DNA from 4 places in the Paenibacillus sp. PvR133 genome. Region 2 is predicted to be linked to each of the others. Evidence: riboswitches for the same ligand, from Rfam matches in the RefSeq annotation. Region 2 holds a riboswitch; each other region holds the start of a gene.
What was found. A riboswitch is a leader RNA that binds a small molecule or an ion and turns the genes downstream of it on or off. The one in region 2 is predicted to bind cyclic di-AMP.
Positions count from the first base shown of each region.

Region 1: it holds a riboswitch for cyclic di-AMP, as region 2 does, so the genes downstream of both, JOE49_RS06360 (C40 family peptidase) here and JOE49_RS05965 (3D domain-containing protein) in region 2, are expected to answer to the same signal.
Region 3: it holds a riboswitch for cyclic di-AMP, as region 2 does, so the genes downstream of both, JOE49_RS19360 (3D domain-containing protein) here and JOE49_RS05965 (3D domain-containing protein) in region 2, are expected to answer to the same signal.
Region 4: it holds a riboswitch for cyclic di-AMP, as region 2 does, so the genes downstream of both, JOE49_RS12285 (hypothetical protein) here and JOE49_RS05965 (3D domain-containing protein) in region 2, are expected to answer to the same signal.

Region 1 is NZ_JAFIBS010000001.1:1,431,660-1,438,932, reverse strand. Features, by position in the region: gene JOE49_RS06365 (hypothetical protein) at 1-466, shown strand, start outside; cyclic di-AMP (ydaO/yuaA leader) riboswitch at 743-880, shown strand; gene JOE49_RS06360 (C40 family peptidase) at 886-1,386, shown strand; gene JOE49_RS06355 (GNAT family N-acetyltransferase) at 1,690-2,196, shown strand; gene JOE49_RS06350 (4a-hydroxytetrahydrobiopterin dehydratase) at 2,275-2,574, opposite strand; gene JOE49_RS06345 (hypothetical protein) at 2,692-2,985, opposite strand; gene motA (flagellar motor stator protein MotA) at 3,173-3,967, shown strand; gene motB (flagellar motor protein MotB) at 3,960-4,787, shown strand; gene rluF (23S rRNA pseudouridine(2604) synthase RluF) at 4,923-5,624, opposite strand; gene JOE49_RS06325 (PAS domain S-box protein) at 5,676-7,273, opposite strand, start outside.
Region 2 is NZ_JAFIBS010000001.1:1,326,867-1,334,139, forward strand. Features, by position in the region: gene JOE49_RS05930 (PSP1 domain-containing protein) at 1-109, shown strand, start outside; gene yabA (DNA replication initiation control protein YabA) at 137-511, shown strand; gene JOE49_RS05940 (tRNA1(Val) (adenine(37)-N6)-methyltransferase) at 602-1,357, shown strand; gene rsmI (16S rRNA (cytidine(1402)-2'-O)-methyltransferase) at 1,354-2,235, shown strand; gene JOE49_RS05950 (AbrB/MazE/SpoVT family DNA-binding domain-containing protein) at 2,360-2,614, opposite strand; gene JOE49_RS05955 (HD domain-containing protein) at 2,946-4,229, shown strand; gene JOE49_RS05960 (TatD family hydrolase) at 4,272-5,042, shown strand; cyclic di-AMP (ydaO/yuaA leader) riboswitch at 5,244-5,526, shown strand; gene JOE49_RS05965 (3D domain-containing protein) at 5,798-6,946, shown strand; gene rnmV (ribonuclease M5) at 7,093-7,273, shown strand, end outside.
Region 3 is NZ_JAFIBS010000001.1:4,451,013-4,458,285, forward strand. Features, by position in the region: gene JOE49_RS19335 (DUF4178 domain-containing protein) at 1-477, opposite strand, end outside; gene JOE49_RS19340 (DUF350 domain-containing protein) at 502-909, opposite strand; gene JOE49_RS19345 (PspA/IM30 family protein) at 1,041-1,709, opposite strand; gene JOE49_RS19350 (NADH:flavin oxidoreductase/NADH oxidase) at 1,797-2,819, opposite strand; gene JOE49_RS19355 (polysaccharide deacetylase family protein) at 3,125-3,931, shown strand; gene JOE49_RS19360 (3D domain-containing protein) at 4,130-4,798, opposite strand; cyclic di-AMP (ydaO/yuaA leader) riboswitch at 4,805-4,973, opposite strand; gene JOE49_RS19365 (amino acid ABC transporter ATP-binding protein) at 5,208-5,930, opposite strand; gene JOE49_RS19370 (ABC transporter substrate-binding protein/permease) at 5,917-7,273, opposite strand, start outside.
Region 4 is NZ_JAFIBS010000001.1:2,797,194-2,804,466, forward strand. Features, by position in the region: gene JOE49_RS12255 (helix-turn-helix domain-containing protein) at 1-50, shown strand, start outside; gene JOE49_RS12260 (helix-turn-helix domain-containing protein) at 144-527, shown strand; gene JOE49_RS12265 (Rha family transcriptional regulator) at 652-873, opposite strand; gene JOE49_RS12270 (urease accessory protein UreF) at 1,170-1,907, opposite strand; tRNA gene JOE49_RS12275 (tRNA-Leu) at 2,171-2,253, shown strand; gene JOE49_RS12280 (glutathione peroxidase) at 2,398-2,883, opposite strand; cyclic di-AMP (ydaO/yuaA leader) riboswitch at 3,350-3,522, shown strand; gene JOE49_RS12285 (hypothetical protein) at 3,638-4,033, shown strand; gene JOE49_RS26900 (potassium-transporting ATPase subunit F) at 4,217-4,294, shown strand; gene kdpA (potassium-transporting ATPase subunit KdpA) at 4,434-6,110, shown strand; gene kdpB (potassium-transporting ATPase subunit KdpB) at 6,148-7,273, shown strand, end outside.

The DNA.
Region 1 (7,273 bases), 100 kb from region 2:
ACGCCATGGCATGTCGTCGTTGTTGTATTACACCATCGAGTTGGGACTGCTGCTGCTTCCCGCCTTTTGGGTAGTACCGAGACTCTACCCTATTGTAGCAGGAACGCTTCAATCTCCCTCTTACCTGCTTCATTTGTTGCCCTATGCCATGGGGTGGATGGCTTACGGATGGTTCATTCGGCAGTGCATCCTGTATATGCAACTGGGGACTGTCGGTGGTCACGCCATACTATCGTCCCTGCTCGCCTTCTTTCGCCAGCTCCTCCCAGCTGTCGGTATATCTCTTTTGCTCGGTGCTTGTGTGCTGCTGGTCTTCGGTCTATTTGGCACCATAGCGATGATTTGGACTGGTATGCTGGCGCTCATTCTCCAGCAATCGTATCATTTTGTTACTAGTCTGGTCAGGCTGTGGCATATCAGTTCGCAGTACAGACTATGGCATACCGATATCTCCAGTAGAAGCTAAGCCCTGCCTTTATGTTTTTTACTTCATTTCCGTCTGTCGAAAAATCTTGATTCATATCCGCGCAAACGACACATAACTGAATACTGTTAACAAGATCTGTTCCTGGGACATTAGGAGCAGATTTTTTTTGTAACTTTTTGCAATGAAACATTTGCCAAAGCCAGCCGTCTTTGTTACAATAATCGCAGTGAACTGATAGTAACAACTTTGTAATCTTTATTGTAACCTTTATCTCAAAAATAACGTTATTGTGAATACTGCTCTCCAAGGTGCACATCTTAAGTTAAGCCTAATTCCTGGCACCTAGGAAGCGGGGGAACCAGTTTGGGTGAATTGATCTCGCAACAGAGTGGTCATAGGGGAACCTTCTACCGAATCCTTAAGCTAACCTCGCAGGCATTGGAAGGGGTATATTTTTTTTGAAGAAGAAGCTAACGATCGCAGCTATGGGTCTTGCCATTGCCTTTACATCTTTTACATTCGGTGGCGGCAGTGCATATGCAGACTCTAAGATGGACCAGGTCATTCAAGATGCCAAAGGAACGAGCTACAGAAGCGGAGGCACTACACTCGAGGGATTCGATTGCTCCGGCTTCACAATGTATGTATTCAACAAACTGGGAATTAAACTTCCGCATCAATCCGGATCACAATTCAAAATGGGATCTTCTGTATCCCGCGATGAAATGAGACCTGGAGACCTGGTGTTCTTCAACACCACAGGAAGAGGCATTTCTCATGTAGGTATCTTCGTAGGTGAAGGGAAATTTGCCCACTCCTCGACTTCACGTGGTGTAGTAGTTAGCTCACTGAACGAAAATTATTACGCTAACCGCTATGTCGGTGCAAAAAGAATTATGAGCACAGACGCTTACCATTCTGTAGCTTCAGAAATTCCTGATGACGACAACGTAGAATAACTAACGCACAGCAAGCTAACCTTAGCCGCAATTTGATTCTGGCCGGAATCAAATTGCGGCTTTTTATGTCCACAACATCAGCAATTATTATCATTACTGACGAACTGAAGCCTCAAAAGGTTTCAATTTTAGCGAACATCGTCGGTTTTACCGTCAGCGCTGGGGGAGCATATGAGCAGTAAATCCTTCTTATTGAATGTATACCCGACTTGAGTATGAAATAAACACGCTTGCCATTCCCCTGCAACTTGTCTACAATCTGTTGTTAATGATTGAAGTACCTGTAAAAGGAGGATAGAACACATGCCGGCCTCAATATCCAACTATCGGATCGTACCGATGGACGAGCATCAAGCGGCTGCAATCTGTGAGTGGCGCTATGATCCACCTTATAATATATACGGTTGGCTCCCCTGGGAACAAATGAAGGCGCTTGAAGTCGAATTTGGAAGTCCCACGCTTCGCCAAGAGCAATATGTTGCCGTACTGGATGAAGAGAATAAGCTGACGGGATTTGCTCAATATTTTCCTATGATCGGTGTGACCCGGCTAGGTCTTGGAATGCATCCTGAAAGATGCGGACATGGCAAAGGCTCTGATTTTGTCCGTGCCATTGCAGAGGAAGCCCAACGACGCAACCCGAAGAATGAAATTGATCTAGAGGTACTCACTTGGAATGGGCGCGCTATCCGGGCTTACAAGGCGGCTGGATTTGAGCTTACAGATACCTATGAACGCCAGACTCCCGATGGCAAAAAACCGTTTTTTTGTATGGTATATCGTCCCGAGCACCAAACCCAGGTTCTATGATAAAAGCGCCTTCGGCATACAACCGCGATGTTGTATAGCGAAGGCGCTTTTATCATCATACGACAGATCATTACAAGCTCAATGACTGCTGCGCATTTTTTCAAAAGCTTCATTATATTGTTGGGCTTCCTTAATATCCACGGCCATAATACCGCCGTCGTCCCAAGAGGTCAAACGCAGAGTCACGGTCTTGTAATCAATCGTAATAAATGGATGATGATTGAATGCTTCAGATATAGCGGCAACTTCATCCACGAATGCAATCCCTTTCATAAAACTGGAAAAATTATATTTCCGAACGATCCAACGTCCTTCCTCCAGTTCCCAGCCCTCCAGTTTCTCCAGATGTGCTTCAATCTCTTCTTGTGTAAAAGGCATGTTACGAACTCCTCCCCGTTTATACGGAAGCCTTTCGACCGCTTAAATACGGCCAAAACTACGATATATTGGTGTACATATTACCACGGCCCCGTTGATAAATCCATAAGACGGACCTCAAATCAATGGGACTGACGTCAGCTCCTCGTCTCCAATGAGTACATAGATACGATGCTGCTCCGGCTCATAGATCACAACGCCACTGCCTACAGTGATTATGGGCTCTGTACCCAGTGCATAAAATAAGTCTTCTGCCAAAGCTTCATTGACTTCCTGGCGTCCCGCCGGGTCCAGCCTGTCCCAATCTTCTGCTTCCATCTCGAAAAATTCGTAGCTGTCTGGGATGCGTCCCACAGCCTCTGTCAAATCGTTCAAAATTTGTTCATACTCACGCCCATGCTTTACTCCCATGCCATTTCCTCCAATGGTTCCGCCATTCAATACATAATCACCTTATTATACCGGAAATTCGCACTTAACAAAAAAGAGAGTTTTGTCGATAAATACTATAATCCGTCTTGTAATGACGCGCTTGGGGCAAGGACGACCCCGGCGGCATGAAAGGATTCAAAATCTATTCTCATGGATGAGGTGTATCATGCAAATTTCAACCATTATCGGACTTGTGCTCGGGATTGTGTCACTGGTCGTCGGGATGATCTTAAAAGGCGCTCCGGTCGTCAATCTGGTCAATAATCCCGCTGCTTACATGATTATTTTCGTCGGAACGGCAGCGAGTATATTTATGGCCTTCCCGATGGCAGAAATCAAACGGATTCCGAAGCTGTTCAAGGTTATTTTCACCGAACAAAAACTGTTAGACCGCAAAGAGCTCATCGGTACGTTTACCGAGTGGGCATCCATTACCCGTCGTGAAGGTCTGCTCGCCTTGGAATCTAAGGTAGAGGAAATCGACGATCCCTTTATGCGTGGCGGCATGCGAATGATTATTGACGGAAATGATCAGGAATTCGTACGGGACGTTCTGATGGAGGATATCAATGCTACCGAGGACCGACATCGCTCTGGCGCGCTGATCTTCTCTCAAGCTGGTATGTACGCTCCAACGCTCGGGGTACTCGGTGCGGTTGTAGGTCTGATCGCCGCTCTGGCCGACCTTAGTGACATGGAAAAGCTTTCTCATGCCATTGCAGCAGCCTTCATTGCGACGTTGCTCGGTATTTTTACAGGTTATGTCCTGTGGCATCCGATGTCCAACAAGCTCAAACGGTTATCCAAAAAAGAAGTGGAGCTTAAATTAATGATGGTCGAAGGTCTGCTTTCCATTCAATCGGGGATATCGACGATTGCCATCAGTCAGAAACTGACGATCTTCCTGACTCCGACCGAACGGGCTACGATGACCCAGAAGGATGGCGATTCCAGTGAGTAAAAAGAGACATGAACCGCATGAAGAGCATGCTGACGAAAGCTGGCTGTTGCCATATTCCGACTTAATGACCCTTCTGTTGGCTCTTTTCATTGTCTTATTCGGTATGAGCTCGCTCGACGCCAAAAAATTTGAAACTATGGCTCAATCCCTGAGTGCAGCTTTTAGTGGCGGCACTGGCGTGCTGGATCACTCGGCCGCGAATCCGTCGTCACAATCCATGGATATGGGCAAAAATAAAGAACAAGTATCACAACCCTTAAAATCGAAGGCTACTTCTACCTCTGAACTGCAAAAACAGTTGGCCCAGCGGGAAGAAGAAGATTTAAAAAAACTTAAAAAACAAATGGATCAATACATTCAAAATAACGGCCTGACCCCGTTGCTGAATACCAAGCTGAACCAATCACAGCTGATGATCACCATTAGTGATAATGCCTTGTTTTCATCCGGGCAGGCCGAAGTAAAGCCGGAAGCAAGAAAGCTGGCCAAGTCTATTTCTAGTATGCTTCAGCAGTTCCCTGGCTATGATGTTATCGTATCGGGTCACACGGATAATGTACCGATCTCCAACAGCCAGTTCCCGTCCAACTTTGATTTGAGCGCCAAGCGCTCTCTGAATTTCTTGCGTATCTTGTTGCTCAATCCAGATCTCGATCCAACCAAGTTTGTATCCATCGGTTATGGCGAGTATCGTCCATTGGCAAGCAATCAAGATGGTCAAGGACGCTCCAAAAACCGTCGTGTTGAAATATCTGTTCTCCGCAAATATCAGAACGGGACACAAGTCATCAGTCCTACCTCAAGCTCGAGTGAAGGTTGATTATGCATATGTTATATGAACAAAGGCACCGCCGCATTTTTATGCAGCTGGTGCCTCTTTGTTTATGCTTCCTGTACTTCTGGCCCTGTCAGGTACACGATCATACGCTGTAGGCTATACGAAACTCCTCTGGCATTAGCTAAGCGTATAATCGAGCATCTGGCCAAGCTCCTGCTTCTCAGCCTCTGTCAGATCACGCCAGGCACCTTTCTGAAGGGACCCCAACCGAATATTCATGATTCGCAGCCGTTGCAGTTTTTTTACTTCATAACCGAAGGCAGCACACATACGCCGGATCTGACGATTTTTCCCTTCAGTCAGGATAATACGGAATACATACTCAGATACACGCGTCACCTCACAAGGTAGCGTTCGCTGGCCGAGTATTTTCACCCCACTGGACATGCCCTGCACAAAAGATGGTATGACAGGGCGATCCACTGTTACGATATATTCTTTCTCATGCTTGCCTTCTGCCCGTAAAATCTTATTCACAATGTCTCCATCATTGGTAAGTAAAATGAGACCTTCCGAATCCTTATCCAGGCGTCCAATCGGGAATATCCGCTGCGGGTGCCCCACAAAATCAACAACATTGCCTCTAATGTGGCTCTCCGTTGTACTTGTAATGCCCACCGGCTTGTTCAATGCAATATAGACGTGATCGGACTTCTCGCGCAGTGGCTTGCCGTTCACGCGAACATCATCGCCTTCCTCCGCTTGACTACCCAGCACGGCCACTTCGCCGTTAATCGTCACGCTGCCGCTCTCTACCAGCTTGTCCGCCTCCCGGCGCGAGCAAAAACCGGTTTCGCTGATAAACTTGTTAATGCGCAACCTGTGTACCCTCCATTTCTACTAACACACTTCCTCCTGCGCCCCTGCCCGTTACTCCGGCTTGGCAATCGGAAGCTGCACCAGGGCTGTCGTTCCCTCTCCCTCTGTGCTTTCAATATCCAGTGTGCCTTTATGACTCTGTATAATACGCTGGCTGACCATAAGTCCTAGTCCTGTCCCTGTTTCTTTGTTTGTGAAAAAAGGTTCTCCTAGCTTGGACAGCATTTCTGCAGGAATACCCGTTCCCTGGTCCCGTATGAAGATTTTAACGCTTTCTCCCTCCAAGAACAAATGAATCGTGATGATACCACCTTTACTCATAGCCTCCATGCTATTTTTAAGTAAATTAATGAATACCTGTTTTAACTGATTTTCTTCGGCGTATACCAGGGCAGGCTCGTCCGTGACCTGAAGATTGAATACAATGCCCAGCAGATGCGCCTGACTATCTAGTAAAGAAATCACATCGCTCACAATATAGCGAACATCTTTTTTCTGAAAATGCACCGCCTGTGGCTTCGCCAGAATTAAAAACTCGCTTACGATCAAATTAATGCGATCCAGCTCAGACATCATAATATCGTTGTGTTTCATATTCAACACTTGATTTTGCTGCTGTAGTTGGAGAAAACCACGTAGCGTGGTTAGCGGATTACGAATCTCATGCGCTACGCCTGCCGCTAGTTGTCCGACGGTTGTCAGTTTCTCTGATCTGCGCAACAGCTCCTCCATCCGGTTGCGACCCGTGATATCACGCGACACGCAGATAAACCCCAAAATCTGGCCTTCTTCATCCAGAATAGGAGACGTGCTCATACTAATCTCTACCGTACTTCCATCCTTACGCATTCTAAGGGACTCACTTGATACGATGCTCTCTCCCTGAAGCAGGCTCTTCTTCTGAAATTCATACTCCTCCTGTTGCTGCGGAGGTACAAACTCCAGCTTACGACCAACCAACTCTTTCTTGGTCCAGCCGTACAAAGCTTCGAAGGCATGATTGACCCGAACGACACGATCCTCTTCATCAGTCACATGAATCGCATCTGCTGTCTGATTAATAACCGATTCCAGATGCTCCTTTACAGAACGGTTCTCTTCATACATTTGTTCGAGTCTTCTCGTATACACCCCCAAATTGTAGGCCATCGCATTGATGCGCTCACCCAACTGTGCAAGCTCATGACCACCCTTGATTTCTAGCCGTGTATCAAAATGACCATCAGCCATCTCGTTCACTTTGCCCAGAATCGACTGAATTGGACGGACAAACAGACTGGCAAGCACATAGCTTCCAATGATCACAACCTCTAAAAGGACAATAGAAATGGCAATTAAACTAATCAATTGCTTGGAAATAACAGAAGTGATCGTATCATAATTCATAACAATACGGATAACATAGGCATCACGGTTAGCCGGATAAAAAGGTATGTAACTGACGAGAACCCGTTCGCCTTTAATATAGCAGTCTTGTACAATACTCTCCCCCGAGATGATAGCCCTGGACACGGCCAAACGATCCTCCTGCACTCTCGTTAGTTGATACGTGCCGAATTGGATCGGTTTGTTGTACATGTAATAGTATTTCCAGTCGTTCCCGTTCTTGTCCATCGTAGCGCCACCAAAGGTTGCAGGGTTAATTCCTG
Region 2 (7,273 bases):
AGAAGGTAAAGTCGTAGGTGTGAATGCAGGTCATCGCACGGTGCATGTTCAACTGTTTGAGATCAGTAAGGTCAAGGAACTTCCAATGGACGATGTAGTCGTCAAGTAAACCATTAGGTTGCTTCGGGGTGGAAACTTGGATAAATTAAATGTTTTTGCGCGTATTCACGAAATGGAAACCCAAATGGGACAGTTGCATAGCGATCTGGGTGAATTGAAACTGGCAGTAAAAGAGCTGCTGGAGGAAAATCAACGACTAACGATTGAAAACGAACAGGTGCGCAAGATGCTCAAACGTGAAACCTCTGGAGAAGAAAAGACGGCAAACAAGCCGAAGCTTCCTCCTCCGATCGTCATTAAGGATGAAGGGCAAACGGGTGAGGTCGTGGGTGAAGGCTACGACAATCTAGCAAGGCTGTATCATGAAGGATTTCATATATGCAACGTGTATTACGGACATTTGCGAACGGAAGGCGATTGCCTCTTCTGTCTGTCATTTTTGAATAAATAAAAACAAGCCGTAGGAGTAAGATGCCTACGGCTTTTTTGTAAGGAAGTATGAGTGAAAAGCGATTTTGGTTATAAAAGATGGGAGAGCACTATGGACGAAAATGAAAAGAAGTCTGAACGAATTGATGATTTACTTTCACATAATTTGCGCATTATCCAAAGTGATGAAGTATTCAGCTTCTCGATGGACGCGGTCTTGCTGGCACGTTTTGCCGGTATTCCGCAGCGTGGAAAGATTCTGGATCTGTGTACTGGCAATGGGGTTGTCCCGTTGTTGCTAACGACACGAACAAAAGCATCTATTGAAGGAATTGAGATTCAACCACGCTTGGCAGATATGGCTAGACGTAGTGTCAGCTTGAATGGATTAGAAGCAGCAATTCAGATTCGGGAAGGGGACCTACGTGAGCTGGTTCACATCACGGGACATGGTGTTTATGATGCGATTACCGTGAATCCCCCCTATATGCCGCTAAATGGTAGCGATATCAAGCTGAATCCTCACCAGGCAATTGCCCGTCATGAAGTGAACTGTACACTGGAAGAAGTCATTCAGGCATCCACCCGGCTTGTCCGTAATGGGGGCAAAGTATCCATGGTTCATCGCCCGCAGCGATTGGGTGAGATTATAACATTGATGCGTAATCATAGTTTGGAACCCAAACGAATACGTTTTGTTCACCCACGAGTTCATATGGAAGCCAATATGGTACTGGTTGAAGCATTACGTGACGGCAAACCGGAGGTTCGTCTGTTGCCTCCGCTCATTGTATATCAGGAAAATGGGAATTATACTCAGGAAATAAGAGATATCTATGGAGAAGTAAGCAAGGGGGATTCTGTGTGAAAGCAGCTGTACAAAAAAGCTTTAGTAACAGCGAAGAAGAACGGGGAAAGTTGTATCTTGTTGCAACACCCATTGGGAATCTGGACGATATGACCTTTAGGGCGATTAACACCTTAAAATCATGTAGTATTATTGCTGCCGAAGATACGCGGCAGACACGCAAACTGCTCACCCATTTCGAAATTACACCGGATATGCTCTTCAGTTATCATGAACATAATAAGGCTGCCAGTGGGCCTGAACTGATACGTTATATAATAGAAGGAAAAAATTTGGCACTGGTTAGTGATGCAGGTCTACCGGCCATTTCTGACCCTGGTTCGGATCTGGTCAAGCTGGCACTGGAAGCGGAAATTAGCGTCATTCCTATCCCAGGAGCAAATGCAGCACTATCGGCTTTAATTGCCTCAGGACTGGATACAGAAAGGTTCACCTTCGCTGGCTTTCCACCACGGGAGAAAAAGGACCTAGAGAAGCTGTTGCTATCGTTTCAGGTATCTCACGGCACAATTATTTTTTATGAATCGCCTCACCGCATTGTGAAGACATTGATGGTGTTGAAGGAAACATTAGGTTCACGCAAAGTGGTGCTTGCGCGTGAGCTAACCAAGCTGCATGAGGAATGGGTGCGAGGAACCGTGGAGCAATGCCTTGCTAAACTAGAGGAGAATCCGCCAATTGGTGAATATTGCCTGGTGGTTGAAGGAAAAGACGAAGAGGAAGAGGAACAGGAACGTCAGGCGTGGTGGCAGTCCTTATCTTTGGAGTCCCACGTCGCACATTACGAGGCAGAGGGACTTACACGCAAGGATGCAATGAAGCGTACAGCCACAGATCGTTCAATCTCCAAGAGGGATGTTTACAACGCACTCTTATGAATATCTGTCTGAACAAAAAAGGGCCTTCCAACGGTTGGGTTCAAACCGTGGAAGGCAACAAGGAGTATATATGAAAAAGGTTAGAATTAACAATATCTGATAAGTCTATTATATACTAAAATTCTCAGTTTGTCACAGGTGTTGGGATTTCAGAAATGCAATCTTGGCAAACAATTTTCCCTTTGAAGTAAATTACGTTCTCAGCATTGCCGCAGAAGATACAAGCAGGCTCGTATTTTTTAAGCATGATGCGTTCGCCATCAACATAAATTTCCAAAGCGTCTTTCTCTCCGATTCCCAGGGTACGACGCAATTCGATTGGAATAACAACACGTCCGAGCTCGTCAACTTTTCTTACAATACCAGTGGATTTCATCATAATAAATCAGGCTCCTCTCGCCGTTTAAAATAATATAAGTGTCATGATTCGACAAAATTTTCTCTTTTCTGATATTTACTATACCAACGATTCCCAAAACAGTCAACCTTAAAAATGTAGTAACAGTCTGATTATGCAAAAGTATTTAGATTAAAGACCTTTACTCATGTGTATTGCCTTATCTTATTGATGATTTATTCAGTTTGTCGATTTGGAAATGTCGAAAAACTATAATTCGACATATTACGACAAATAATGTCGAATGAAGGAAATCATTTAGGATTTTATTGTATTTTAATCCATTATTCCGAATATTAAAGGAGCTGATATCTTGCACCAGCCACTCAGTGAAGAAAAAGTTTTTAAAGACCCGGTACATAATTACATCCATGTTCAGGATACTGTGATATGGCGGTTGATCAATACGCCGGAGTTCCAACGTTTACGGCGCATACGGCAGTTAGGCACATCGTATCTTACGTTTCATGGAGCGGAGCATAGCCGTTTTTCACATTCATTGGGCGTATATGAGATTACGAGACGTATTATTTCTCAATTTGAACGTGGAGATTTCCCAGATTGGCCGAAGGAGGAAAGGCTGGTTGCTCTATGTGCAGCTTTATTGCATGATGTGGGGCATGGCCCATTTTCTCATTCAATTGAGGAAGCCTTTCATATGAACCATGAGGATTGGACATGCCGCATTGTACTGGGAGACACGAAGATCAACGCTGTGCTACGGCAAGTCGACGAAAAGCTTCCACAAAAGGTGGCTGCGGTTATAGCCAAAACGTATGATAAGCCAATCGTTGTCAACTTGGTAACCAGTCCGCTAGATGCTGACCGTATGGATTATTTGTTGCGGGATGCTCATTCGACAGGTGTCAACTACGGCACAATTGATTTGGATCGTATTTTACGACTGCTACGTCCTCATAATGGGAGAATTGTTGTGAAGGAATCAGGCATGCATGCAGTAGAAGATTATTTAATGTCACGCTACCAGATGTATTGGCAAATTTATTTTCATCCTGTAACACGCAGCTCGGAAATCCTTTTACGTAAAATTTTCAAGCGAGCAAAGGAATTGTTTAAAAACGGATATGAGTTTGGTTTTCTGCTGGACCCGCTGCCGGATCTGTTGAAAGGAGAGCTTACAGTAGAGCAATATCTGATGCTCGACGAGTCATTAATCCAGACCGTATTTAGCCAGTGGAAACGAGAAAAGGACGAAATTTTAAGCGATTTGAGCAGCCGTTTTATGGACCGTAGATTGTATAAATATGTAGAGATTGAAAATATGGATACAGATACCATTGACAGTATTAGAGAAGCTTTGAAAGAGGCTGGTTTGCACCCTGAATATGATTTTGAAATTGATTTTCCGACAGATCTTCCTTATGATGTGTTTCGGCAGGGTGGCTCGACGGACAACCAGATTTTACTGCTTGGACGTCAGGGCGAGGTGAGTGAAATATCCGAAGTTTCGGAAATTGTGCGCTCAATAAGTGGTATTCACCGAGGAAAATATCATATGTATTTTCCCCAGAATAAATTGAACGCGGTAAAAGACAGGCTTCCTGCCGAAATAAGGAATTATTTTGTCAAAGAATAGACAACTATATAGAAATGTAAGTAAAAAAAGGAGATGTAAACCTTGGATTTATTCGACACTCATACTCACTTGGATGCGCCACAATTTGACGAAGATCGTGAAGAAGTTATAGCACGTGCTGTCGAATCAGGAGTAACACGGATGATCAATATCGGATTTAATCGTGAGACCATTCCATCCACTATGAAATTGGCCGAGACGTATGATTTTATTTATGCGGCAGTTGGATGGCATCCGCAGGATGCTATTACAATGCAGGAGGGCGATCTAGAATGGATTGCATCGTTATGCAGTCATAAAAAGGTTGTAGCCATCGGAGAGATCGGTCTGGATTATTATTGGGATACATCACCGAAGGATGTGCAGCATCGGGTGTTTCGAAATCAAATTGGTCTGGCTCGTGAGCTCAAAATGCCCATTGTTATCCATAACCGGGATGCACATGAAGATATTGTTAAGATTTTGCGCGAGGAAAAAGCGAGTGAGATTGGCGGAGTCATGCACTCCTTTTCGGGTAGCTGGGAAACTGCCAAAATGGTGCTGGATATGGGATTTCACCTTTCCTTCGGTGGTCCAATAACGTTCAAAAATGCCAAGCAGCCAAAAGAGGTGCTCGCACAGGTGCCGCTGGACCGTCTGCTCATTGAAACTGATGCTCCCTATCTGACGCCTCATCCGTTTCGTGGGAAGCGAAATGAGTCTGCACATGTGAGACTGGTAGCAGAGGCTGCAGCCCAAATCAAAGGGATTACAGTGGAGGAATTAGTGTCAATAACGACCCGAAATGCCCTGGAACGATTTGACATTCAATGAAAAAGTGAAGAAATCGATCAAAATAAAGAGATAGACGAAGCTAATCATGAATTTGTTGCAGGAAACTCGAGAATATTACAATATTTTAACCGAATATTTTAAAAAATGTACTTGAAACCTGCTTTACAACATGCATAGAAACAGGATATCATCTTTTCAGTGAATTGTTGTTTGAATGTAAACATCAACAAGTCATTTCATGAACCAGTCTCGCTGAGTCCCTTTTACAGGGAACGGGGGAACCGATATGGCTTACAGTACGTCCGGCATATGTGCAAGAAGGGAACGTCTCTTCCGCCAGCCGGCTCGACCTAAATTCTTTCCCCGGATGGGATTGAATAGGTGGAGGAGCCGTATTTCGATTTCTTTCTGGGTCTTCGGGGTGAATGTGAAGGCGACCGCCATGAGCGGTTGACCCAAGCTAGGGCGACTCTCTACGTCCGAACCCGACAGCTAACCCCGTAAGCGTAACAAGAGAGAAGCCATCTCGTGCATGAGTTTTCCCGCATATTCACACATGCCGGAAGCCACGAAAGAGCTCTCTAGTCTCTTTCTCTGGCTTTTTTTGTTGTGAATAAAAGAAAATCTGTCATCATACTGTGGTTAAACAGGGGAGGACAGCATGCCGCGAAGACGGGTACATGGTGCAGGACAGTCGCAGTTTGGGCTTGTCTTGTAGAAAATCTGTTATAGTCACGTCAAATCTCAACTATGTCTTACTCCAGACGGCGGGCTATGTAAGGAGGACGGAGGAAATGGGCATTTTCCAAAAAAAGGATACCCATGAGTCACGCTCATCCAGCATGTCTTACGTATTGCGTTGGAAGCAAGAGAATGTGCGCCAGGCTGCTTTGGTTGCTATTTTTCTAATCGCGCTAACGATTATGATTTCAATTCTGATGTACACGCAATCTAAAAAACAAGTCTTTTTTGTCATCGATGGCAAGGCGTCTGCGGTAGAAACCCGGGAATCCAAGCTTCAAGATTTGCTGAGCGAGCATTCCATTTCACTTCAGCCGCATGATACAGTTTCCATGCCGCTAAATGGAGCAATACAGGATGGCGATCGCGTAGTCATTAAACGTGCCAATCAAGTCAAAGTATCTTCAGGCAATGAGACGAAAAAGCTGTACACAACAGAAAATACAGTAGAAGGTGCCATTCGTACCTCGGGCTATAAATTATCATCAACGGATAAAGTTTATCCTGCGTTGGATGCCTCTGTTTCGTCTAACATGGACATAAAAATCGTCCGTGTGAAGAAACAGCAGGTCGAACAGAAAAAACAGGTGCCTTATCAGGTCATCAAAACGGCCGATCCGAGTCTTTATAAAGGCGATAATCGGGTCATTCAAAGCGGCAAATCGGGTGTGGTCGTCCAGCACGTTCAAAAGGTATATCATGATGGAAAGTTGGTATCCAAACAGCTGGTTAACAAGGAAGTTGCACAGAACCGTGTGGATAAAGTCATTGCAGTAGGAACGAAGAAAAAACCGGTCGTTCTGGCTGCTTCCGTCGGTCCCAATGATGCGGTTAAGGCAACAACGGTTAGTTCGGGCAGTGCTGTCCGTAAAGCAGGCATCAATTTTAAATATAGCAAAGTTTTACAAAATGTCTCCATGACGGCGTATTCCTCACAGGAGCCAGGTATCGGTACACGTACTGCATCCGGCGCACGTGTCACGGAAGGACGCACCATCGCGGTCGATCCGAGTGTAATTCCAATCGGCTGGTGGGTATATATCGAAGGGGTGGGCTTCCGCCGTGCGGAGGATACCGGTGGCGCGATTAAAGGCCACAAAATCGATGTGTATTATGAGAGTTTGAGCCGAGCCAACCAATTTGGTCGTAAGCACGGTAAAACCGTTTATGTTATCGGACCGATAAAGCCTGAAATCAACTAAAACAGGTTGTGTATGTTGAGGGCAATGCGATAGTATTAACAACATAGTTATGCCATGCTAAGAAGAGGATATCCTCTTCTTATTTTGTTTTCAAAAGCAGGGAAAGATAAATATAGCTTGCTGTGTAGCAGTGGAGGGAAACGCAAATGATCAAGGAAGTGATCGTGGTAGAGGGCCGGGATGATACGGTGGCCATTCGCCGCGCTGTTGAAGCGGATACGATAGAAACTGGCGGCTCAGCCATTAATAAAATGACGCTGCGTAAAATTGCATTGGCGCAGGAGCGGCGGGGGGTCATCATTTTAACCGATCCCGATCATGCAGGGG
Region 3 (7,273 bases), 3.1 Mb from region 2:
GGTAATCACTTCTTCTCCTTCATAAAGCATAAAGCGACCGTCCTGCCACTCTACTCGCAACAGATGGTAATCATCAGACTGGTACTGCCACACATGCTGCTCTCCACCCTGTCGGAAAGGAGCACGGCCCATGACGGTAACATGCCCAGAATACTGCTCCTCCAAATGATACGTTGTATCATCCAACTCTAAAATGGTCGGCACTTCCTCAGGGTTGTCAAGTCTGCCGTCGATGGCCTGATATAGTCCAAATTGCAGTGTTTCCCGTTCCTCAATATGAAGATAACTGACTTGATTACCATCCTGAAGCGTCAAAACAACGGCATTCCGGGCACGATTATGTACACGACCTACCACTTCATAGGTGACAAGCGACACTTCACAGATATCACCTGGATTTAAGTGAAGCATGCTTTTCTCTGCTTTCGGCGGCTCCGGCTTAGCAAATAGATTTGAAATTCGTTTCCACACACCCATGGTTATATTCCTGCCTTTCTTAGCCTAGAAGCATGCTGTAATGATCAAGGCGCCAACCAGATGCAGCGCTCCTGAAAACAGACCGAAACCAATTTTACCTTCCTGTGTCCCTTTATCCAGATCAAACTGAGCCCAGTACCGCAACAGCAGACGTACAATAACTTCCAAAACAAGCAGGATGACAAAGGCAATCACAGAATACACAAGCGCTTCGAGCAAATTATTAGCTGTAGCGATAGAGCCTGACAAGATATAGCCTTGTGCAACTAACTTCATAATCATTCGTACCGTTACGGCCATATTTCCAGCCTTCACTTCGGCAAAATCCTTATACTTCGTAAATAAAGAGTCGACATACATTAATGCGAAGATCAAAATAGCCCCCGCACCAGTCCATACAAGCATTGCTTTCATCGTTTCTAAAAAATGCATTTCATACCATCCTCCACATCTTCTTGACCTTCATATAATGTTTTACGCCTCCAGGCAGGGAAAAGCGAAGGAGAAAACGTTTCTCCTTCGCTTCCTGAGCAATCACCCTTGGCGGCACTGCTAAAATGTTCTTATTTATTTTCGTATTGCTTCAACAAAGCGGCAAGCTCATCGTCCACGGCGCTTTTCTTATCCAGCTCCTTGAACTCCTCATCCAACGATTTTTCCTTAGAAGACATTTCGTTGCTCGCTTCGGCACGTGCTTCTGCTTGCAGCATTTTTTCTTCCATACGCTTCAATCCGGCAGTTGCCGTATCAGAGCTAAAACCGTTCATAGCTTTGTTAATTTCAGTTTGCGCTTTAGCTGCATTATAACGGGCAACCAGTGTCTCGCGCTTGTTTTTCATTTCTGTCAGCTGTCTGCGCATTTCATCCAGCTTGCCACGCAGGTTATCGGCTGCAGCTTTGTTCTGTTCGTAACCAGCTTTGAACTCATTCATTTTTTGTTCAGCAGATTTCTTTTCTTCCAGCGCGCGACGAGCCAGATCTACATTTTGTGCTTTTGCAGCGGTATGTGCCTGTTCTTCGCGTTTCTTTACCAAAGCAGCCTGTTCTTCGTATTGCTGTTTGAATCTCTTTTCAATAGCAATTTGAGCGGCTACCGCTTTCTCTGCATCTTCCAGGTCCTCTTGCATATCACGAATGTATTGATCCGTCATTTTAATTGGATCTTCTGCCTTGTCAATAATGGCGTTAATGTTGGACATCGTAAGATCTCTTAATCGTTTGAAAATAGACATGTGAAGTTCCTCCTAGAGTTGAATGCTTAAATTTTAAGCTCTGTACACATGTTTACGCAAGCTTTGCAAAGAGGGTTTCAAAAATATCTAAAAGCCGCGCAAATAAGGCTCTGGGATGTCGGCCTGTACTTTTAGCTCCCGCGATGCATGCAGCGCCCAATAGGGATCACGCAGCATGGCACGGCCTATTGCTACCAGATCAGCTTCTTTCTGCTGAACAACCCGACGGGCGTCCTCATAATCATCCAGTAAGCCAACAGCAATTACAGGTACATTCAGCTTTTCACGGATGGTATGAGCCAAATCCACCTGATAGCCGGCACGCGCAGACGGGCCTCCGCCAGAACCAATCGGACCCTCACCACCAGAAGAGATATGGAAAATGTCCACACCCGCATCACGATATCGTTCCCCTACGCCTGTTATGTATTCCACATTATATCCATCCTCGACGTATTCTTTGGCAGATATCCGCATAAGCACAGGCATATCAGCAGGAAGAACCTCTTTAACAGCATGTATGACCTCAACACCGAACAGTGACAAATCCTGCCCATATTCATCTTCTCTGGCATTTGTTAAAGGCGAATGAAATTGATGGATCAGATAGCCGTGAGCGCCATGTATCTCGACCGTGTCAAAACCTGCTTCCACCGCGCGGCGCGCGCCTTCTTTGTATGCCTGAACCAGTTCCCTGACTTCAGCTGTCTTTAAGGCGTGCGGCTCTTTAAAGCGTTCGCTAAAAGGAATCGAGGAAGGACCTACAGGTTGCTCAGCATCTTCAGCCTTGCGTCCAGCGTGGCCTAGTTGAATGCCAATTTTGGCACCATACTTGTGAACTTCCTCTACAATCTTACGATATGCAGGAATATGTTCGTCACTCCAAATACCCAAATCACGATCTGTAATACGTCCATCTGGATGGACCGCTGTCATTTCCACAATAATAAGTCCAGTGCCTCCTACTGCCCGGCTCACATAATGGACATGATGCCAATCCGTTGGATTTCCGTCCTTGGCCTCCACGCTGTATTGGCACATCGGGGGCATGACAATCCGATTTTTTAAAGAAAGCCCCTTTAATTGATAAGGAGTAAACAAGTCGGTCACTTTTATCCATCCTTCCTTCAATTCCATGTCTGTATAATTATGAATTGCATCCCCATTATACACCAGCTGTCACGGTATACCGAATTCGTTGTAAGGCTAAAACTTGCGAAAATGCTCCTGTTTTCGGTCATGTTTAAGAGAATATGTGCGTTTAGCTCCATCATCTTCATTGATAATCGTTTCATCGTGGACTTCTTTCCAGTCGTTTATGAGCCGAACTTGGTAACCAGCATATTTTTAATAGGACAGGTACATAATAGTCGAGAGCACCACTAGGTATCACTGCACGGAAAGGGGGGATACATATGCCGTACAGGGGAGTGTTGCCAGGCTTGGCACTGTTACTAGCATTTTCAAGTTTACCCGTTCACGCGGATGCGCCTCCCAACATCGGAACGCCCCATCCCAAGGAAGCAGCTGTTGCTTCTTCTGTACAACAGAGCACAGATCGAGCAACTCCTACATTAGCAATGCTGCGAAAAAAACATGCGGACATTTTTAAAATGTGCGGCCCACACACCCGCCAAATTGCCCTAACCTTTGATGATGTGCCCGATTCTAGGTATACGCCGCAGGTTTTGGACGTATTACACGCCAATGGCATCAAAGCTACATTTTTCATCGTCGGTCACCGTGCGGAAAAGCATCCGGGGATCATACGCCGTATTATCCGTGAAGGCCATGCTATAGGAAACCATTCCTATACTCATCCGGATTTTAGGAAGGCCACACCAGAACGCTTTCGCAACCAGATTACAAAAACAGAACGTATTTTACAAGCCAGCGCAGGTTTTCGCCCCAAGTTGATTCGTCCACCCTACGGTGAAATCACGGAGCCTCAAATCCAGTGGGCACGTCGTCATGGCTACATGATTGTCAATTGGAATGTAGACTCTCTCGACTGGAAGGGACTAAGTAAAACACAAATTCAGCGCAATGTGATCCCAGCTACTGGGCCTGGCTCTATTATTTTAATGCACGCAGGTGGAGGTCAAAGTTCCAACTTGCAAGGCACTGTCCAAGCTCTGCCGGGTCTAATTCACTCTCTAAAAGCTAAGGGCTACAAATTTGTGACAGTCCCCCGGCTACTCCACACATCGGAACAGAAATAACCATATGTTTATGATTGAGCTACAAGCTAAAGCAACGTAAAAAGGCTGTCTTACCAGCAGAAGTTTTCTGCTCGTCAAGACAGCCTTTTTTATGGATAGGACCTGATAAGAGTCTGACCTAGTTATATGCGGTAGGATACAGGCATTAAGTTTACATAATATATATTATGTTTAATTAAACCGTATATACGTATAATGCTATTTATCAATAACGTATAGCTTCACATTTTGAAATCCAAAGTCGTTCACAAATGATTTGTTGCCAGGAATAAAGATATCAATCCGTTTTCCTGTAATGGCGCTGCCCTGATCGCGAGCGACAGCTACAAAAGAATGATCCGGCAAACCTGGGTGGGAATAGCCTGTAACCAGCACTTTCGTGCCCATCGGAATGACGTTCGGGTCTACCGCAATTGTACCTAGTTTAAGCGGATTGCCGTAGTAGTCCACTGCTCCCCATTTACCATTCTCATCGGCTGCGGCAGAATACGCAGTAGCCTTAACGTCAACTATTTTGCTATAGTTAAATGTTTTGCCCCACGCTTCAATCGTTGGCCCCTCATTCGCTGGTGCTTTCTCCGTAAGAAGCTGAGGCTTCGAATCCGAAGCTGCATTCACACTTTTTTCACCAGGTACCTTAATTTGCAGACCTGCATATATATTGTTAGAGGCAATGTTTGGGTTCGCCTTCGTCAGCTCGTCCACTGATACTCCATAACGTTGAGCAAGCAAAAAGAAGGTATCGCCATCTTTGGCAGTATGAAGCGAAGCAGCATCCGCTACTCCAGCTGTCTGTGCCAGCCCTGCAATGGCTGCGGCAAGCACCGCAAATTTCATGGTTTTTCCAATATGTTTTAGATGTTTCAAAGATATGTACCTCCTCTGTTATGCCTGCGAAGTTAGCTGTCGGATTCGGACTCAGGAGAAGCCCTATGCTTGTGCAATTCACCCCTAGGCATATTCCATATCGTCTTATGACGTTTCGGAAAGACTGCCGTTGTTACGTCCCCCGCACTTCCCATAGTTTGGGCCCAGCATTCAGCGTTTGTCATAACCGCATGCTGTCCCGGTAAGTTTTGGCTTACTGCATAATATCACAATTTTGTAACCTTATCCGCATGAAAATGTTGGGAACCTTGAACATCATACTATACTCGTTACAATTTTGTCACCAAGAAATCGATATTTGTTACGAAAATATGGTGAAATGGTGACAAAAAAAGAAAAAGCCCTCCGTCAAACGGAGGGCTTTTTTATAGCTCATATCAGCACTTTCTTACAATACTTTGGCAAGAAAATCACGGGTGCGATCATGGCTTGGAGTACCAAATACCTGCTCTGGTGTACCTTGCTCTACAATTTGACCGTTATCCATAAAGATAATTCTATCGCCTACCTCGCGGGCAAAGCCCATTTCATGCGTCACGATTACCATGGTCATGCCGCCTTCGGCGAGCTTCTTCATTACATCCAGAACCTCTCCAACCATTTCAGGGTCCAATGCAGAAGTCGGCTCATCGAACAGCATTACGTGCGGCTGCATGGCCAAAGCACGCGCAATCGCAATACGTTGCTTCTGACCACCGGATAGCTGGTTCGGATAGGTATTCTTCTTATCCTCAAGCCCTACGGTACGCAGGAGTTCTAGCGCAATTTTTTCCGCTTCCTTCCCTGACTGTCTTCTAACCTGCGTTGGTGCAAGCGTCAGGTTCTGCAACACTGTTTTATGCGGGAACAGATTAAAATGCTGGAACACCATCCCCATCTTCTCCCGGGTTACATTAATATTATGACCACGAGCTGTAATCGGCTCGCCCTCAAACAAAATCTCCCCGTCCGTAGGCTGTTCTAGCAGATTCATACAACGCAAAAACGTACTCTTCCCCGAACCGCTGGGACCGATGATGACGACGACTTCACCTTTGGCGATATCTATATCAATGCCTTTTAAAATCTCATTCTTGCCGAACGATTTACGCAGTTGTTTAACGGTGATCACTGGCTCTCAACTTCCTTTCCCATAAACCCAGCAGCTTAGACAAGCTGAATGTCATTACAAAATAAATAGCGGCTGCGATTACGAACGGACTTAATCCTTCGTAGGTAATGTTCTTAATGACCTGGGCCTGATACATAATATCCACCATCCCAATGGTCGAAATAATGGATGATTCTTTAATGATCGTAATAAACTCATTACCGATAGCAGGCAAAATAGATTTAAACGCTTGCGGCAAAATGACATGACGCATAGCTTTGCCTCGTCCCATACCCAATGAACGGGCAGCCTCCATCTGTCCACGGTCTACTGCCTGGATACCTGCACGGAAAATTTCAGCCAGATATGCCGAGCTATTCAGAGACAATGTGATTATACCAGACTGGAGTGGAGTAAAATTGACACCCAGCGTCAAAGCAACCCCGTAGTGAATAATCATGAGTTGCACCAGCATAGGTGTGCCACGCAGTATCTCTACATAAGTGGTACCTAACCACTCAATGATGCGTACTCCACTCATACGTAGCAAGGATATGATCAGACCAATGATGAATCCGAACAGTACTCCGAGCGCAGACAGCAACAAGGTGTAGCCGATACCCGTAGCGTATAAACTGCGGTATTTCCAAAAAATATCTACAATGTTATTAGAAGAAACCTGACGATCCGCAGAAAGTGCACTCGCTTCCGTGGAAAACTTCTCAATCGACCCGTCTGCTTTCAGGCGAGCCAACGTTTTATTTACAGAAGCAAGCAATTCTGCATTCCCTTTACGGATACCTACAGCTGTTTCTGCTCCCGCATCCTCAGGCACAGCCTTGGCAAGGGTTACGGTACCGTCTAACGTGTATCCTTTAGCAACCGTATCTTCGATCACGACAGCGTTCACACGCTGGGTCCGCAGCTGGAGTACCAGGTCAGATATTTTATCCAGTGAAGTTACAGAGGCATTGGGCACTTTTTGAGCAATCTCTTCCTGAATACTTCCCTTTTGTGCTCCGATCTTCTCGCCTTTCAAAGCATCCATCGTCGGATATTTGTCTTTATCCTCTGGGCGTACCATGATGACTTGCTTGGAGCGATAGTATACATCCGAAAAATCAATACTCTTTCTGCGTTCATCCGTTGGTGTCATACCGGACAGTACCAAGTCTACACGACCACTTTGCAGAGCAGGCAGCAAAGAGTCAAAACTCATGTCTTCAGGGACCATCTCCGCATCCAAATCTTTGGCGATTTCCTTGGCGATATCCACATCGAACCCAACAATGGTATCCTTACCGTTAATGACTTTATGAAACTCATACGGCGGAAAGTCGGCACTCATGCCCACTACAAGTTTT
Region 4 (7,273 bases), 1.5 Mb from region 2:
TTACCCGCTTTCGTAAAGAGAAAAACCAGCGCAATTCTACTATGGGGTAATGGTTGCTTAGGATTTGATGAGGATTACTAATGAGTAAGGCTGAAAAATGAAAATTATTTCAGAAAAAGTTACTGTGTCGGAGGGGAAACATTTTGGGAGATCAAACTATTTATCAGCGGATTGAAGCTTTGATTAAGGATCGCGGAATGACCAAGAAGGCATTTTGCGAAAAACTTAAAATCAGTTCAGGGAATCTCGGTGATTGGAGAAGAGGTAAAACAACGCCGGGTACCACCCATTTGATTCAGATTTCGGACTTTTTTAATGTATCGCTTGATTGGTTAATGAAAGGGATTAAGCCAGGGGAAGGCGTACTTCAGGAGCAGAAGGCTGCTTATTTTTTTGGAGTGATGGGGCCACTGAATTGCCAGGCAGAAGATCTTGAGACGGAAGAACAGAATTTTATTTTAGAATATGTTGAATTTGCGAAATATCGTAAGCAAAAAAGTGAGAAGGATAAAACAAAGCCGGAATAATTTTTTGGCTAAAGATCGTCTGGGTTGAAAACCCGTAAACGACCTGGAGGGGTTCGTTTTACGGGTTTATTTGGTTTCTTGGTGATATGGAATGACCTATATGTAACTGGAATGCTTGTTGGGTTTAGAGTGGCGGTGCCTCCTTATAATCGTTATCGTCGATGTTCAGAATTGCAGAAACTTGTTTTCTGTACCTTTGTGCTTTGCGGGTGCCGTGAATCAGATTGGACAAGCGTGAGGGCGGAATATTGTGTGTCTCACAAAATGTTTTCTGATCCAGTCGAAGTTCGACAAGCCGTTGTTTGATGGCCCACCCGAAGGAGGTGACAGGCATTTTGTTATTCAAGAGAAATCGCCCCTTACGGATTCTTGCGGAATAATTGGTGTGTTATAATAATCATCAGTAAACATGTTAGAATTAACCATCTGACACTATGATACACTTTTATACGTGTTTTTACAATCGTAAATGCGTCTTTTCGTTGAATTAATTACTTAATTAAGTGCTAGGTGGTTCTGATAATCCGTCTAGAGTCTGCTAATGGTGTGAATTGCGATTATATGTGGATAAAAAACACTCTGCCACCTGAGGAAAGGGACAGAGTGTTTTTCGTGTTGTGACCACATTGGCGAAGCTACGCATCAGGGAGATGCTGGAAGGCGTTTGAATAGACCTGAGGAGGAAAACAGTCTAGGTTCATCCAATTGGTTATTATGGCTCATATAAAGAGGTAGAGTGATGTAGGAGCTGGACCAATGTCTGTGAAGAAAGCGACGCTGAGATGCAGTTGGCTCAGGTTGGTTAAGCTTCTTCCAGGCAGAGAGGAGCTCGCTTGTCATACGCTCCATAAGAGGGTTCTTTTCCTCATAAGGAGGATTGAGTAGCTTGAAGGCATCTTCCACACAGAAGGACACCGCTGCGCTAAGATAGCCGTGAACGGTCTGTTCTACATCGTTTCCGAGGAGGAAGTTAATCCAGGTGTGAACGGTAGCGAGTGTGCCAATCGCATTGTATTGAATGAGTATGGATTCCAACTGGTCAAATTCAAGCCAAGGATAAAGAGCCTTAGCGAGCTTGAGCAGACGCTGACCGGATAGACGAAACTCCTTCACATGCTGCCAGGAGGGACGTTGGGTATGCAGCATCTTATCAATGAGGGCGATCCGCCAACTGTCATTCTGCTGGATGGCGACATACAGACTTTTGATAGCCATGCCGTCAACGGTTGTAAATTGAGGATACAAATCATCCAGCATGTAATGTTCCAGGTCTTGTAGACTGTTCAAATGTCCGTTACGCGATAGTTTCTCCAGTCCGTTAAAACGGGTGAAGCCACCAACAGGTAGGGAAGGGTCCAACAATAATGCATAGTTCAGCAAGCGGTTGCCTTTATGCAAGGTGGTTCGCCTCCTCGAAGTGAATCCTTATGTTATGTTATTTTACTTTTTACTTGGGGATAACGAAAAAAATTCGAAATATATGTAATATATATTTACATTTAAATAGCTTTTGTGTCAAATTAAATATTCTTATCGCTCATATATGTTAGTTAAAATAACGTATAAAATAATTATTATATTTTTGTTTACAAATAGTTGATGAGAGAGTATAATAAATCTGTTGCCTCATTACATTATGATTTGCGGTCGTGGTGGAATGGCAGACACGCTATCTTGAGGGGGTAGTGGGCGTACGCCCGTGGAGGTTCGAGTCCTCTCGACCGCATTATATGCAAGACTCAGTTAAAAAAGCATCCTGACACGGTTTACGTGAAGGGATGCTTTTTTTGTTAAGCATTTTTCGTTATATCCTTTAGCCACAGAAGCAACGGTAGACAATAGGTCGTTTATTAACTGATAAAGAAGGATGTCAGTTTTGCTGCAAAAGCTTCTCTATATCTCCCGCCAGCTTATCTGGAGTGGTTTGCGGTGCATAGCGCTTAAATACGTTACCTTCTCGTGTAATTAAGAATTTAGTAAAATTCCATTTGATCGCTTTGGACCCTAATACCCCCGGAGCAGTTTGGGTCAGGTAACGAAATAAGGGGTGCGCTTGATCGCCATTGACATCTGTCTTGGCGAACATCGGAAAGGTAACACCATAATTGATCTGGCAAAACTCGGAAATCTCCTCGCTGGAACCTGGCTCTTGTTTGGCAAATTGGTTGCTGGGAAATCCCAAAATTTCGAGCCCCTGTTCATGGTACTGGTCATATAGCTCTTGTAGCGCTTTGTATTGGGGGGTTAACCCACATTTGCTGGCAGTGTTCACGATAAGCAGAACGTTCCCTTCATATGTGGATAACGGAATTTGTTTCCCTTGCAGGGTGTGCGCATCATATTCATAAACGGTCATAGTATCTCTCCTTATTCAATATTCAGCAATTAAATTGTAAGCAATTAAAAGCAAGGTTGCAAGTCTGGAAAAGCTGTATCAAGCCTTTAGCCGCTGTAAAATCGTATTTTGTTCAAAACAGTAAATCGCACCGCAAATGGAGCGAATTAAGGTGTTTCTTCTTATAAAAGCGGGTTCAATCGGTGTTTAGCTGGTACATATAGCGTATTTTCTTCTCTTTTTACAAAAAAAGGCCAAAAACGCTCTACCCTACGCCAATATTGACATGCTTATCATTTTCGAAAAGGGATGAAAAACAGAGATTGAAGGAGCTGTGAGAAGCATAGTTGCATTGTAAGCGCTATTATTAATATCCTAGGCTCTAAAGGCCGATTTATAACCCCGCAGTTGAGCTTTACAGTCTTCCATGCGCGGGTGTATGATTCAAGACGTAATTTCAAATTAACTTGAATGAAGCAACAACGAAATGTCTATAGCGCTGAATTTTGCAGTTGCAAAAGCGGGGGAACCAATCGAGATTGTACGGCTTCGGAAGCCGTGTGTCTCATGGGGTGAATTTTCAGGTCAAGTGCCAGAAATAGGGCGACTCTCACGTCCGAATCCGACAGCTAACCTCGTAAGCGTACAGGGAGAGGCAACAAACCGCCGTGTGCAGCCATGGTTTATTTTATCATGGATATGTAAGAAGCCGGAGGAAAGCCTTTTTCCTTCGGCTTCTTTTTGTTGTCTTTTTATACCGGGAGAGGAGCTACTGATGGAAGGTCGGTTAATTATTGTCACTGCACCGAATGAAGCGGGCAGAAGTTTTGTGAAATTGCTTATTTTCAAAAAATTGGCGTTTGCAGTTCTCACGAATAGCGCCCAGGAGGAACGACAGCTCAAAAAAATGGGTGTGGAGCACATTGTCCGCATCAATACCATGCAAGCGGGAAAATGGAATTTTCCAAAAAAAGAAATTGGTAGTGTGTATTTGTTCGAGAACAGCTTGAATCTGACGTGCCGTTTCCTGCAAATATGTCGGCCGCTAACATCGGAATCGATCTATGTTATTACGCACGGCTGTAATCCACAAGGAATTTATCGGGGATTGGGAGCGGATCATGTGATCTACACATTGAACGGAGAGGTGGGTTTTCTGCTGAACGGATAAGCACTTATAACATAGTTGTTTTATGATTTTATGATCAAATAAGAATGGCGATCTGAGGACCGATACGGAGGGTATAAACATGATGGATATATACATGCTGCTCGTCATGGCTGTGAGTTATGGAGTGATACTGCTGTTTGTACGCTGGTGTGATGCGCAGACCTCTAAAGGAGGACGAAGAGGATGATCGTTATACTTGGGCTTACGGCTATTGTGTTTATGTATTTAATCTACGCACTCCTGAACCCTGAAAAGTTCTAGTCAGCTATAGGGGATAGAGCGGGCGGGAACAACAGATCTGAATATTAAGCATTATAGGTAGCGGGTTTGCACACAATTGGTGCTCTGGAAGCAGGTCTGTTGTTCCAAACGCAGGAGCATTTTGAAGGAGGAATAAAGGATGGAGCTGCTTCAAATTGGAATTGTGATCGTCATATTGCTGCTCTTGGTAAAGCCAGTGGGCACCTATATGTATCATGTATTCTCGAATGAACCCAATCGGACGGATCGGATTTTTGGCGGAACAGAAAAGCTGATTTATAAGATAGTAGGATTGAAGAAGCTGGAGAGCATGCGTTGGACTACGTATGTTATGAGTTTCATTGCAACGAATGTCGTGCTTGTGGCGATCAGCTACTTGCTGTTGCGTTTACAGGGAATGCTTCCTGGTAATCCGGCTGGAAACAGTAATATGGAAGCATCACTAGCTTTTAATACGGTAATCAGCTTTATGACGAATACGAATCTCCAACATTATAGCGGAGAAAGCGGGCTTACGTATCTGACACAGATGGCGTTCGTCACGATGATGATGTTCACTTCGGCTGCTTCCGGTTTTGCGGTTGCTGCGGCTTTTATGAGAGGATTGACACGGCGCGGTGAAGGGATGGGCAATTTCTTTCAAGATTTTATTAAAGCCATTATAAGGATTTTCCTGCCGCTGGCCTTTGTGCTTACGCTGGTGCTGGTTGGATTGAAGGTACCACAGACGCTACAGCCTACGGCGGATCTTACGACGCTGAGCGGAACACAGCAGCAGATTTCTATGGGGCCCATTGCTTCTCTGGAGTCCATCAAGCATTTGGGGACGAATGGAGGCGGTTATGCGGGAGCTAACTCTGCGCATCCTTTTGAAAATCCAAGTCCTTGGACGAACGTGCTGGAAATTTTGGCAATGTGGGTAATGCCGGCTTCGTTGCCGTATACCTTTGGACTGTTTGCCCGTAATCGTAAGCAGGGCTGGATTATTTTTAGCTCCATGATGGTATTGTTTCTTATTTTTCTATCTATTACGTACGTGTCTGAAAAGACAGGTAACCCGTTAATCCAGACACTGGGTGTGGATGCTTCTCAAGGAAGCATGGAAGGGAAAGAGGTTCGTTTCGGCATTGGACAATCGGCTTTATTCACTGCGGTCACAACAGCGGCAACGACAGGTTCGGTCAATAATATGCATGATACACTAACCCCACTGGGTGGCATGGCTGCTTTGGGAGAAATGATGCTAAACGTCATTTTTGGCGGCAAGGGTGTCGGGCTGATGAATATGCTGATGTATGCGATTCTGGGTGTGTTTATATGCGGACTGATGGTCGGGAGAACTCCGGAATTTATGGGAAGGAAAATTGAAGGCAAGGAAATGAAGCTGATCGCGATTGCCATTTTGGTACATCCGTTTCTCATTCTCGCCCCAACTGCGCTTGCGTTTATGAGTCATTGGGGATACGACGCGGTCACTAACCCTGGCTATCACGGGTTGACTCAGGTGCTCTATGAATATGCGTCATCTGCTGCAAATAACGGTTCGGGATTTGAAGGTCTTTCGGATAACAACGTATTCTGGAACATGACAACAGGGCTGGTTATGTTCTTCGGACGATATGTATCTATGATTGCATTGTTGGCTGTGGCGGCTTCATTGAATGCCAAAGCACCGACTCCGGTGACGACGGGGACACTGCGTACGGACAACAAGTTATTTGGAGCCATTCTGATCGGGGTCGTGCTGCTGATTGGTGCGTTGACCTTTTTACCCGTTATTGTATTGGGACCTGTTGCTGAATTTTTGACCATGTGAAGAAGAAAATGAGAATGGATGAACGGGGTGTTTGATCATGAAGGAACAACGCAAACACATGCTGGACAGAAGCATCTTGAAGCATGCGATCAAGGATAGCTTTATAAAATTAAATCCGATGATTATGATGAAGAATCCTGTCATGTTCGTCGTGGAGATCGGTACATTGGTCGTGCTGCTAATGTTACTGCTTCCCGGTTATTTTGGAACTGGCAAGGAAATGGGCTTTAACCTGGCCGTGTTTGTTATTCTGTTGTTTACGTTGCTTTTTGCTAATTTTGCCGAAGCGCTCGCGGAGGGGCGGGGTAAGGCACAAGCTGCCTCTTTAAAAAAATCCAAGCAGGATACGCAAGCTAACAAGCTCATCGGAAATGACATTCAGGTGGTTAGCTCAACCGAATTGCGTAAGGGAGACGTGGTTATTGTCTCCCAGGGCGAAATGATCCCAAGCGATGGTGAGGTCATTGAAGGTCTGGCTTCGGTGGATGAATCTGCAATTACGGGCGAATCGGCTCCGGTCATCAAGGAATCGGGTGGTGATTTTTGCTCGGTAACCGGCGGGACGCGAGTGGTCAGTGACCGGATTAAGGTGCGGATTACGACAGAGCCGGGCGAGACATTTATTGATAAAATGATTTCGCTCGTGGAAGGCGCACAGCGGCAAAAAACGCCGAATGAGATTGCACTGAACACTTTGCTTATTAGCTTAACGATTATTTTTCTAATTGTAGTGGTTACGCTAGCGCCGATTGCCCGTCATTTTAACATTGATTTGCCTGTTCCTGTGCTGATTTCGTTGCTAGTCTGTCTGATTCCAACCACGATTGGAGGACTGCTGTCAGCCATCGGGATTGCCGGTATGGACCGGGTCACCCAGTTTAACGTGCTGGCCATGTCAGGCAAGGCGGTAGAAGCTTCTGGGGATATCAACACGATGATTTTGGATAAAACAGGTACAATCACCTTTGGGAACCGAATGGCGAGTGAATTCGTGCCTGTAGAGGGCGTGGAGAAGGCAAAGTTAGTGAAGTGGGCAGCGATTAGCTCTATGAAGGATGAGACGCCAGAGGGTCGCTCGGTTCTCGAATTGATGCGCAAACAGGAGCATACGCTGGATGCATCCTTGGCAGCAGGTGGAACCTTTATCGAATTCAAGGCGGAGA